2 regions of the Mucilaginibacter gossypii genome follow, and region 2 is predicted to be linked to the other one. Evidence: riboswitches for the same ligand, from Rfam matches in the RefSeq annotation. Region 2 holds a riboswitch; the other holds the start of a gene.

Region 1 (5,307 bases), 1.8 Mb from region 2:
GGGTACAGATGAATGGTATATTGTTTATCACCGGTTCAATTATCCTAAAGGCATTACCATGGGCGATGCCGCAGGCTACAACCGCGAGGTTTGTATTGATAAAATGGAATTTGACGATAAAGGGTTGATTAAACAGGTTACGCCTACACATGAAGGCATTAAACCTGTACATGTGAAAAAGTAAATGCGGGTTATTGAATGATAATATGGCTGCCATGTGAACGAGTTGAAGGTTCACATGGCAGCTTTTGTTTTATATAAAATCTATGCAAATTAGTTAAACAGATATTGCCTTTAAGCTTTATGCCTTCCGCTTTAAGCTACTAAAAATATGTTCCGTTTTTTACAATTTGGGAACTTGGTTGTATCCTATATTTGTAATCATGGTTTTCAAAGAGCTGCTTCCGGAGCCAAGGCTACAGCCTTACATTAAGTGCTTCTATCTGTATGAATCTGATTCGGACAGAAGCTACGATGATATTGTGTTCCCGAGCGGTACCATGGAGGTAATCTTTAACCTCGGTGCCGGAAATTGGAGATCAAAGAAAGGCGATACATTTTTTACCACTCCTCCTGTAGAGCTCTGGGGGCAGATCACTAAACCCTTAGCAATACAATCGGTAGGGCGAAATATCATGCTGGGCTTCCGCTTTTACCCGCACTCGGCAGCTTATTTTTTTGATGAAAATGTATCAGAATTTAACAACGAAATTGTTGATGCCACGCACGTATTCGGACCTAAATTAAGAACGCTTTATTTAAAATTATTGGAGACCGCCGACCTGAATGCGAAGGTGGCCATGATTGAAGATTATTTGCGGAGCCGTTTATCGGCGACCGAAAAAAAGTATTCGAAGATCAAATTTATCGGGGATATTGTCAGCAGTCTTAAAAAGAATTACAGCGGCGATAATATCCTGTCCATTTCCAGCCGTTATAACATTTCCTCACGGCACCTTAATACCCTTTTTTCGCAGTATACAGGTTTACCGCCAAAATTATTTTACAAAATAAACCGCTTTCAGCATAGCCTTAGCCTGGTTAGCGCTAATGAAGAAAAGCTAACGAATGTAGCCTACAGCGCCGGTTATTTTGACCAGGCACATTTTATAAAGGAATTCAAGCTTTTTACAGGTTTTACACCTAACTCATTTGCTGCTCAGGCGTCGCCTATAAACCAGGCCCTGGCGGGTAGTTAATACTCTTCCGTTTTATACAATTTTGGGCTATTCGAGCTACATAGTTTTGCTGATATAAAAAAAACAACAAAATGAAATCAGCAAAAACACCACAGGAAGTGCACGCAGTACTTGCGGCCGCTTTTAACACCAAAGATGTAAATGTAGTTATGAATGTGTATGATGCCAACGGTATTATTTTTCCGGAACCGGGAAAAGAAGTATCAGGCAGGGCCCAGTTTGAAGAGGCTGTTAAAAGCATCTGCGCTGTGCCCGGAGTAATGGAAATCAAAACAGTTTACTGTCTGCAATCAGGCGATGTAGCGGTCGGCCGATCGGAGTGGAGCATTACCGACAATGGCAAAACACAGATTGCCGCAAAAGGGATAGAGTTAATGAAACAACAATCCGACGGCAGCTGGAAAATTGTCATCGATCATGCATTTGGAGCTGAGGCTAATCTCGTAGCCTGATTTAGATTCAGAAACAATAATGGCCGGATTTATTCGGCCATTATTGTTTCACCTTTCACTAATCTCTTCCGTTTTATACAATTTTTAGAAAAATGCTCAAGCTAATTTTGAGCATAAAATAAAAACAAGAACATGAAAAATAGATTCAATGAATTTTTAGCCCTGCATCATCAAACCGAACCTTTACAAATTGGCAATGTATGGAGTGCACAAAGCGCCCAGGTTTATGATAAATTAAATTTTAAAGCAATCGGCACATCAAGCGCGGCTGTTGCCAGCTCATTAGGCTTTGCAGATGGCGAAGAGATGAGTTTTGAGGATTACCTTTTTGTTGTTAAACGCATAGCTGCAACAACATCAGCCATGCTAACAGTCGACCTTGAAGGTGGTTATGGCGAAACACCGGAGGCTATCTGCAGTAACATCACCAAACTATATAATATCGGTGTTGTGGGTATCAATATAGAGGATTCGATAGTGGTGAATGGCCAGCGAAGTATTGTTGATGCCGTAGGCTTTGCCACAAAACTTAAACAGATAACTTCATTGTTAAGCGCCACAGGGGTAGAGGTATTTATAAATGTAAGGACCGATTCCTTTCTGCTTGGTTTACCTAACGCACTGGAAGACGCTTTGACCCGTACTAAACTTTACCAGGGTGCAGGTGTGCATGGTTTATTTTTTCCGTGCATTACCCAAATAGCAGATATTGAAAAAATAACGGCCTTATCGCGCCTCCCGGTTAGCGTAATGTGTATGCCCGGCCTTCCGGATTTTAAAGCGTTACAAAATGCGGGCATTAAAAGGATTAGCGCAGGCCCATTTTTGAATATGAACATCTACCGGTCACTGGAAAATTTGATCGAAAAAATAACAGCCGAAAATAGCTTTGCGGCCCTTTTTAACGGGACTGCCAGTTAACAGGCGAATAAAAGTGCTAAATAATTAAAAACCTAATTGCCTTGTTTCACCTTATTATAAGGTAGTTTAATAATCTGCAAAATAAGTTTAGGTTAAAGTCCCGGCAGCGAACGTTAGGGACTTTTTGTTGTTATGGAACTTATCTTCAAAAAGTTTCAGCTAATCCAATCAGTAAACAAATTCTGTAAATAAGCCTGCAGAACTTTAAAGTGTTAATTCATTTTATTGCAATAATTATATAAAGTCTATGGTTTTAGTAGAATTTATATATATTTGCATCGTCAAATCGGTTCTTTGAATATTTTAATTATCAAGAAAGACTGAGGGAAAGGCCCTGTGATGTCTTAGCAACCTGTAAGCCCACTGTTATAAAGGTGCTAATTCCTGTCTGCCCAAAATAGGGTAGAAAAGATAATGTAATACGCTATGGCCTTGTATAGTGCAAGGTGTTGTATACTTCTTTTCCCTCTTCATTTTTCTTGCTAATTAAAATATTGAAAATATCACCGGGATGATATTACGGTTTAACCTGTATAGCAATGAACATTAAACAATTACTTTTTACCTGTTTGCTTTTCATAACAACATTGCCGGCTGTTGCGCAGACCACCAAGGCAATTGATCCGACAGCTGACGACCGCGGTTATATCATAAAAACCGGTGATCTTGCTCCTGCCGATTTTGAGCTCGTATTGACCAATGGTACAAAAACTTCTTTAACGAAGTTGCGTGGTAAGGTGGTTATCCTGCAGTTTACCGCAAGCTGGTGCAGCGTATGCAGAGAAGAAATGCCGCATTTGGAAAAAGAGATCTGGCAGACTTATAAAGATAAAGGCCTTGTTTTAATAGGCGTTGACCGCGATGAACCGCTCAACAAAGTAAAAAGTTTTCACCAGGTCATGAATATAAGCTATCCGTTGGCACTCGATCCTGGTGCTGAGATTTTTGGCCGGTTTGCCAGCAAAAAGAGCGGTGTTACCCGCAATGTGGTTATCGATCGGGATGGGAAAATTGTTTACCTCACCCGCTTGTACGATAAACAGGAATTTGCATCCATGTTAAAAGCTGTGGACGCTTTGGTAAACAACAAAACAGCGTCTATCAATTAAAAAGAATCTATCAGTACTTATTTAATACCCGTTTTATGAAAACAGAATCTACTTTTTTACACAAGAAAACTTTCGTTTCGGAAAGCCAGTCAATCTGCAAATCCTTCTGTCTCAATATGCAAAGCATGCATTGTTGCTGTTAATCATTTACAGCATGCATGGTGTTTAAATGCGGGCTTGCTGCAGCTTGTCTTAGCTTAATAATTACCATCCCCTAATCAATTCTTTACAGTTACGATAGGCTTATGAGCCGGGCAAATTATGCCCGCTAAGGCGATAGCCATGTCTTTTGTACTGGTAAAGGCATCAAAAATTAATCTCAATTATTAATTATCATGTTAAAAATTTACAAGCTATTACTGGCAATTATATTGCCTTTTATTCTCGTCCAGACGGTTGCGGGGCAATCCGTTAAAATTAGCGGAGTGGTAACCGCCAAATCCGATGGGTTGCCGTTGCCGGGCGTTAGCGTATCTGTTAAAGGTAAAACCACGGGTGCACAAACCAATGTTGATGGTAAGTTTATCATCAACGCCAATGTTAATGATGTGCTTAGGGTTAGCTACATTGGCTTTACAACCCAGGAGATCCCGATTACGCAAGGAATAACTACCTTAAACGTGGTTTTGGTTGAAGCACCAAATTCTCTGAATGAGGTAGTGATAACGGCCCTCAATATCTCAAAGGATAAAAAATCGCTTGGATATGCAGTACAAGGGCTTAAATCGAAAGATATCTCTGAAGCTAAGGAAACCAATTTTGTTAACGCGCTCACAGGTAAAATTGCCGGTGTGCAGGTTACCAACAGCCAGGGCGATATGGGCTCATCCCGTATCATTATCCGTGGAGAAACGTCTATCTCACGGGAAAATCAACCTTTATTTGTAGTTGACGGGGTTATTGTTGATAATAGCCAGTTTTTGGGCACTAATGGTTCAAGAGATTTCTCCAATGCCATTTCTGATTTAAATTCTGAAGACATTGAATCGGTAAGTGTATTGAAAGGCCCGAATGCAGCTGCGCTTTATGGTTCACGTGCAGCCGCGGGTGTTATCCTCATCCGCACTAAAACAGGCAAAGGGGCAAAAGGATTAGGTGTTACTATAAACTCCAATACCAGCTTTTCAAACGTACAGGTATTGCCCGAATATCAAAATCAATATGGTCAAGGCTCAAATGGGAAATTCAGCTATGTAGATGGTAAAGGCGGCGGCGTTAACGATGGTGTTGACGAAAGCTGGGGCCCTGCTTTGGATGGTTCACTGATTCCACAGTTTTATTCAAATGGGCAGGCCGTACCTTTCGTGGCACACCCCGACAACGTAAAAGATTTTTTTAAAACCGGTGTAACACTCAATAATGGCATTGCTATTGCGAGCAGCAGCGATAAAAGCGATTTCAGGTTATCCTATAATAACCTGCACCAAACCGGTATTGTACCCAATACCTCACAAGGCCGTAACTCTTTTGCTTTAAACTCAAGCTATCGTATCGACAATAAATTGACCGTTAATACAATTGTTGATTACAGTAAAGATGATGCTGATAACCTGCCTGGTGCATATGGAAAACGTGCAACCAGCACCATGCTGCAGTTTACCTGGTTTGGCCGCCAGGTTGATATCA
Region 2 (5,307 bases):
ATTTTTCCTATCACAAATTTATAATTACCTGAATAGTAACGCTCATTGATGTGTTCAAAATTCAGCGCTTCAACCAGTTCCTCGTCATCATAACGCAGGTAAATGGTTAATTCAATGTTATTGGTAAAATTAAGGTCTGTTTTTTCTTTAGCTTTTTTGTATTCGTATTGGTAGTTATAACGTAATGCCGCTATATCCGAAAGTACAGCCGAGCCGGTAGGATGCCCACCTGCACCTTTGCCAAAAAAGAACTGCTGATCGGCAAAGGCGGCCTGTACGGTTACGCCGTTATATTCATACTCAACGTTGTATAAAAACTCTTTGTCGTTTACAAACTTAGGTAATACAAACAGGGCAACGTTGCGGTCGTCAAGTTCTTTGGCTACCGGCACCAGTTTAATTTTGAGGTTCTTTTCGCGGGCATATTGCAAATCGGCAGCTGCAAGGTTCTGGATTCCCAGGTTAAATACCTCATCGGGCTGTACAACTACACCATATGCGTGTGCCGCGGCAATAACCAATTTGTATTTGGCGTCAAAACCACCAACATCACTTGTTGGGTCGGTTTCAGCAAAACCCAGGTCCTGGGCTTGTTTCAATGCGCTATCATAATCGAGCCCTTCAATAAAGCCTTTTGAAAGGATATAGTTTGATGAACCATTGAAAATACCGCTGATTGAATGCAGTAGTTCATTATCATAATACTCTTCCAAATTGCGGATAATAGGGATACTACCGCAAACAGCGCCTTCATATAATAATGATGTGCCGTATTGATGCTGGATTTCGATCAGTTCGTCCAAATGCAGGGCGATCATTTTTTTACTGGCAGATACTACGTTTTTGCCAGATTTTAAAGCCCTTGAAACAATTTCAAAAGCAGCTTCGGTATCATTGATCAGTTCAACAATGGTATTGATCTCCGGGTTATTAAGCAGTTCTTCTTTGTCGGTAGTAAATAAATGTGCCGGTAAAGAACGTTTTTTATTAGGGTCTTTAATAGCAAATTTTACTATCTCGATATTTAAATGCTTTGTTTTGATGATATCATATAACCCCTGGCCAACAACTCCAAATCCGAAGAGGCCGATATTTAACTTTTTACTCATTACGCTGTACGTTGCAGTTCTATAATTTTTCCTTTCACATCGGTTTTAAAAAATGATGTGAATATTTTTGTTAATGCTTCTGTTTCAATTAAAAATCCATCGTGCCCATAAAACGAATCCAGCTCGGAAAAGGCAGCTTTTGGGATATGCCTGAACAGGTATTGCTGTTCTTCAACAGGGAACAAAACATCCGACGAGATGCCAATAACTAATGTTTTTGCCTTGATGAGACTTAACGCTTTATCTACACCGTGACGGCCCCGGCCCACATTGTGTGAGTCCATCACTTTGGTCAGGTACCAATAACTATAGGCGTTAAAGCGGTTCACCAGCTTTTGCCCCTGGTAATTTTGGTACGATGAAGAACGGAAATTGTCCTGCACATCGTCGGCTTCTTCCTGTTGGGTAATGCCGTAAGTTTTATAAGTACGATAACCTAAAAGCGCGATACTGCGCGCAGCTTTTAAGCCTTTCTGACCGCCTTCGGGCGTATTGCTGTAAAAGGTGCGGTCGGTTGTGATAGCTAAACGCTGCGACTCGTTAAAGGCGATGCCCCATGGCGAGTGCTTGGCGTTGGTAGCTATCAGGATCAGATTTTTGATCCGCTCTGGCTCAATAATAGCCCATTCCATAGCCTGTTGGCCACCTAACGAACCTCCAATTAATACACTGATATTATTGATGTTTAAATGCTGGGCAAGCAACTGGTGCGCTTTAACCATATCCCTTGTAGTAAACTGGGGATATGAAAGATAATATGGCTGGCCGGTAACCGGGTTAATGCTCAACGGACTTGTAGTGCCGTAAGGAGAACCCAAAATATTGGCGCAAACTATAAAATGCTCTTCCGGGTTAAAAAAATAACCCTCGCCAATAAGCCCTTTCCACCAGTCAAATACATCGCTGTTGGCAGTAAGCGCATGGCAAACCCAAACAACATTATTTTTCTCCTTATTTAACCGGCCATAAGTGTGAAAACCTATTTCTAAACCTTCAATTGTACGGCCCGATTCAAATTCAAAAGTATTAGTGTATTTAAATATCTCTGCGTTCATTCTGTTGTTTTGTTATTTCAGGTGCAACCGGTATTTCCGGCTGCAACCTGCAATAACGTTTACTATATCACTTAAAAAAACTATACATTATTAAACTAACTCACCCTCACCTTGCTTGATTTTTGCAAAAGCCTGCTCAAAATCAGCTTTAATATCGTCAATATGCTCAATACCAACAGCCACTCGCAATGAAGCTGGCGTAACACCGGCAGCCAATTGCTCTTCATCAGACAATTGCTGATGCGTAGTTGCCGATGGCTGAATGATGAGTGTTTTTGCGTCGCCAACATTGGCCAAATGACTAACCAGTTTCAGGTTGTTGATCAATCTGCTAGCCTGCTCTTTACTCCCCTTAATCTCGAATGACAATACGCCACCGAAACCATTCTTTAAATATTTTTTAGCCAGCTCATGATATGGCGATGATTCCAGTCCCGGGTAATTTACACTTGCCACCTGTGGGTGCTGCTCCAGCCATTTGGCCAGTTGCAGGGCATTATCAACGTGACGTTGCACACGCAGAGAAAGTGTTTCAAGTCCCTGGATATTCAACCATGAATTGAACGGAGCTTGCGACGGGCCGAAATCCCTTAATCCCTCAACACGGGCGCGGATAATAAACTGGATATTGCCAAACGGGCCTCCAATGCCAAATACATCGTTAAATATCAACCCGTGGTACCCCTCAGATGGTTCAGTGAATTGCGGAAACTTACCGTTACCCCAATTGTAATTGCCTGCATCAATAATGACGCCGCCAATACTGGTACCATGTCCGCCAATCCATTTGGTTGTTGACTCAACAACCACATCAGCGCCATGTTCAATAGGGCGGAAGAGGTAACCACCGGCACCGAAAGTATTATCAACAATTAATGGCAGGTCATGTCTTTTGGCAACTTCGCTCACCTTTTCAAAATCGGCAATGGTAAAGCCCGGGTTACCAATGGTTTCCAGGAAAATGGCCTTTGTTTTATCATCAATAAGCGCCTCGATACTGGCCGCAGTATCATCTTTGGCAAAGCGTACTTCGATACCCAGGCGTTTGAAAGCTACTTTAAACTGATTGTAAGTACCGCCATATAGGAAAGGTGAAGTAACAAAGTTATCGCCAACCTGTAAAATATTATTAAGGGCAAGGAATTGGGATGCCTGGCCAGAGGCTGTTGCCAGCGCAGCTACACCGCCCTCTAACGCCGCGATGCGTTTTTCAAACACATCGGTAGTAGGGTTCATAATGCGGGTATAGATATTACCAAACTCCTTTAATGCAAATAAATTTGCGCCATGTTCGGCGCTGTTGAATACGTATGAAGTAGTTTGATAAATGGGCACAGCGCGTGAACCTGTTGTTGGATCAACTTCCTGGCCGGCATGCAATTGTAAGGTTTCGAATTTTAAGGCAGACATAGTTGTAATTTTTTAATGTGTTTAATTTAGATTTTGAATGTTTAGATGAATTTGGAAAGCCGGTTTAAAAACAACCGGTTTAAAAACACGCTTTTTTCAGAGAATGAAAAACAGGAGCTTGCTAAGCATCAACAGCAGCAACACATACAAATACAGCCAATAGGGGAGCTAATACGTTGTATGTTACCGTTTGCGGTGTAAAAAGTGTTGCGTTGCGTAAATTTAATTAAACTTTTCATGGTTATAAATTTATATTCCCCGGTGTTATTTGCCGGGACAGGAATTGGCACCTTCTTCAACATTGAAGGGTTGCCAGCGGGTCATTGAGCCTGATCTCTCGCCGCTTCTTTATAAATCAACACCCGAACTATGTGCGGAGGATTGATCGACGTTGGTATCACTACCAAATATTGTTGCGAATATAAGGGATTATGAGCTAATGTACCAAATTTTATTTTTTTTGAAGGTGAAACGTAAAAGGCCAAAGGCAAAAGGTTCATTCGAGAACAATTTTAAGCTTAGACAAATGCAGCTACCTTTCGCCTTTATCCTTTTACCTTATTTACCTTAAAAGGCCTAAGCAAGGGCCTGCTCCATATCCGCTATCAAATCATCAATATGTTCCAGTCCAACCGAAACCCTTAGCAGGTTTCGTGGTGTTTTGGTATCCGGCCCTTCAACAGTAGCGCGGTGTTCTATTAGGCTTTCAACACCACCAAGGCTGGTAGCTTTGATAAATAGTTTCAGCTTATTAATAATGTTATGCGTGTCGTTCTCATCGCCCTTAATAGTAAAAGATAACATCCCGCCAAAAGCCAGCATCTGATCTTTAGCTATCTCATGTTGCGGGTGCGAAGGCAAACCAGGGTACATTACCTGTTCAACATGAGGGTGCTGTTCAAGATATTCGGCAAGTAATTGAGCGTTTTGTACATGGCCCTTTACGCGATATGGCAGGGTTTTGATGCTGCGTACCAGGTAATAACAATCCATAGGCGAGGGGATAGCGCCGCCCATTTCCTGCACCTGGCGGATTTTTGTCCACCAATCGTTGTTCTCTGCAGTAATCAAAACGCCGCCCATCAGGTCGCTGTGCCCGCCAAAGTATTTGGTGGCTGAGTGCATAACCATATCTGCGCCCAACTCAAGTGGTCGCTGGCACATAGGGGTGGCAAATGTATTATCGCACAAAACTTTAATGCCCTTTGATTTGGCAATAGCAACCACCTTTTTAATATCGGTTATTTTAAGCAGGGGGTTCGATGGTGTTTCAATCCAGATCAAACCTGTTTCGGGCTTGATGTGCTGTTGTAAAACCCCGGTATCATTTACATCGATAAAATCGAAAGTAAGGATCCCGGCAAAAAGGGTTTTAAGCTGATTACGTAAGCCATGATACATATCATCAGGAGCGATAATATGCGTGCCCGGCTCCAATGATTGAAATACCGACATCCCGGCCGCATTACCTGATGAAAAGGAAGCTGCTTCAACACCTCCCTCTAACTTTGCCAGCACATGCTCCAATGCGTGACGATTGGGGTTCGATGAGCGACTGTAAATATAACCTGCCGGGAAACCGCCATCCTCACCGCGCTCAAACGTGGTTGACATAATAATGGGTTGTATAACGGCCCTTGTTGCTTCATCAACATGGTTACCGGCGTGTATGGCTATAGTTTCAATTTTCATGGCATAATGTGTTATCGCCCAAAATAAACAAGAATATTTGT

What was found. Region 2 has a riboswitch for S-adenosylmethionine ahead of J3L18_RS08910 (O-acetylhomoserine aminocarboxypropyltransferase/cysteine synthase family protein). Riboswitches for the same ligand answer to the same signal wherever they lie in the genome.
Region 1: linked by a shared signal. The riboswitch ahead of J3L18_RS16315 (TlpA disulfide reductase family protein) and the one ahead of J3L18_RS08910 (O-acetylhomoserine aminocarboxypropyltransferase/cysteine synthase family protein) in region 2 are both predicted to bind S-adenosylmethionine.

What each region holds. Positions count from the first base shown of each region.
Region 1 is NZ_CP071878.2:3,892,033-3,897,339, reverse strand. It holds gene J3L18_RS16335 (glycoside hydrolase family 43 protein) at 1-184, shown strand, start outside; gene J3L18_RS16330 (DUF6597 domain-containing transcriptional factor) at 384-1,199, shown strand; gene J3L18_RS16325 (YybH family protein) at 1,271-1,651, shown strand; gene J3L18_RS16320 (isocitrate lyase/PEP mutase family protein) at 1,784-2,572, shown strand; SAM riboswitch class I at 2,877-2,990, shown strand; gene J3L18_RS16315 (TlpA disulfide reductase family protein) at 3,112-3,681, shown strand; gene J3L18_RS16310 (SusC/RagA family TonB-linked outer membrane protein) at 4,017-5,307, shown strand, end outside.
Region 2 is NZ_CP071878.2:2,103,775-2,109,081, reverse strand. It holds gene J3L18_RS08920 (homoserine dehydrogenase) at 1-1,109, opposite strand, end outside; gene J3L18_RS08915 (homoserine O-acetyltransferase family protein) at 1,109-2,164, opposite strand; gene J3L18_RS08910 (O-acetylhomoserine aminocarboxypropyltransferase/cysteine synthase family protein) at 2,255-3,574, opposite strand; SAM riboswitch class I at 3,821-3,931, opposite strand; gene J3L18_RS08905 (trans-sulfuration enzyme family protein) at 4,151-5,266, opposite strand.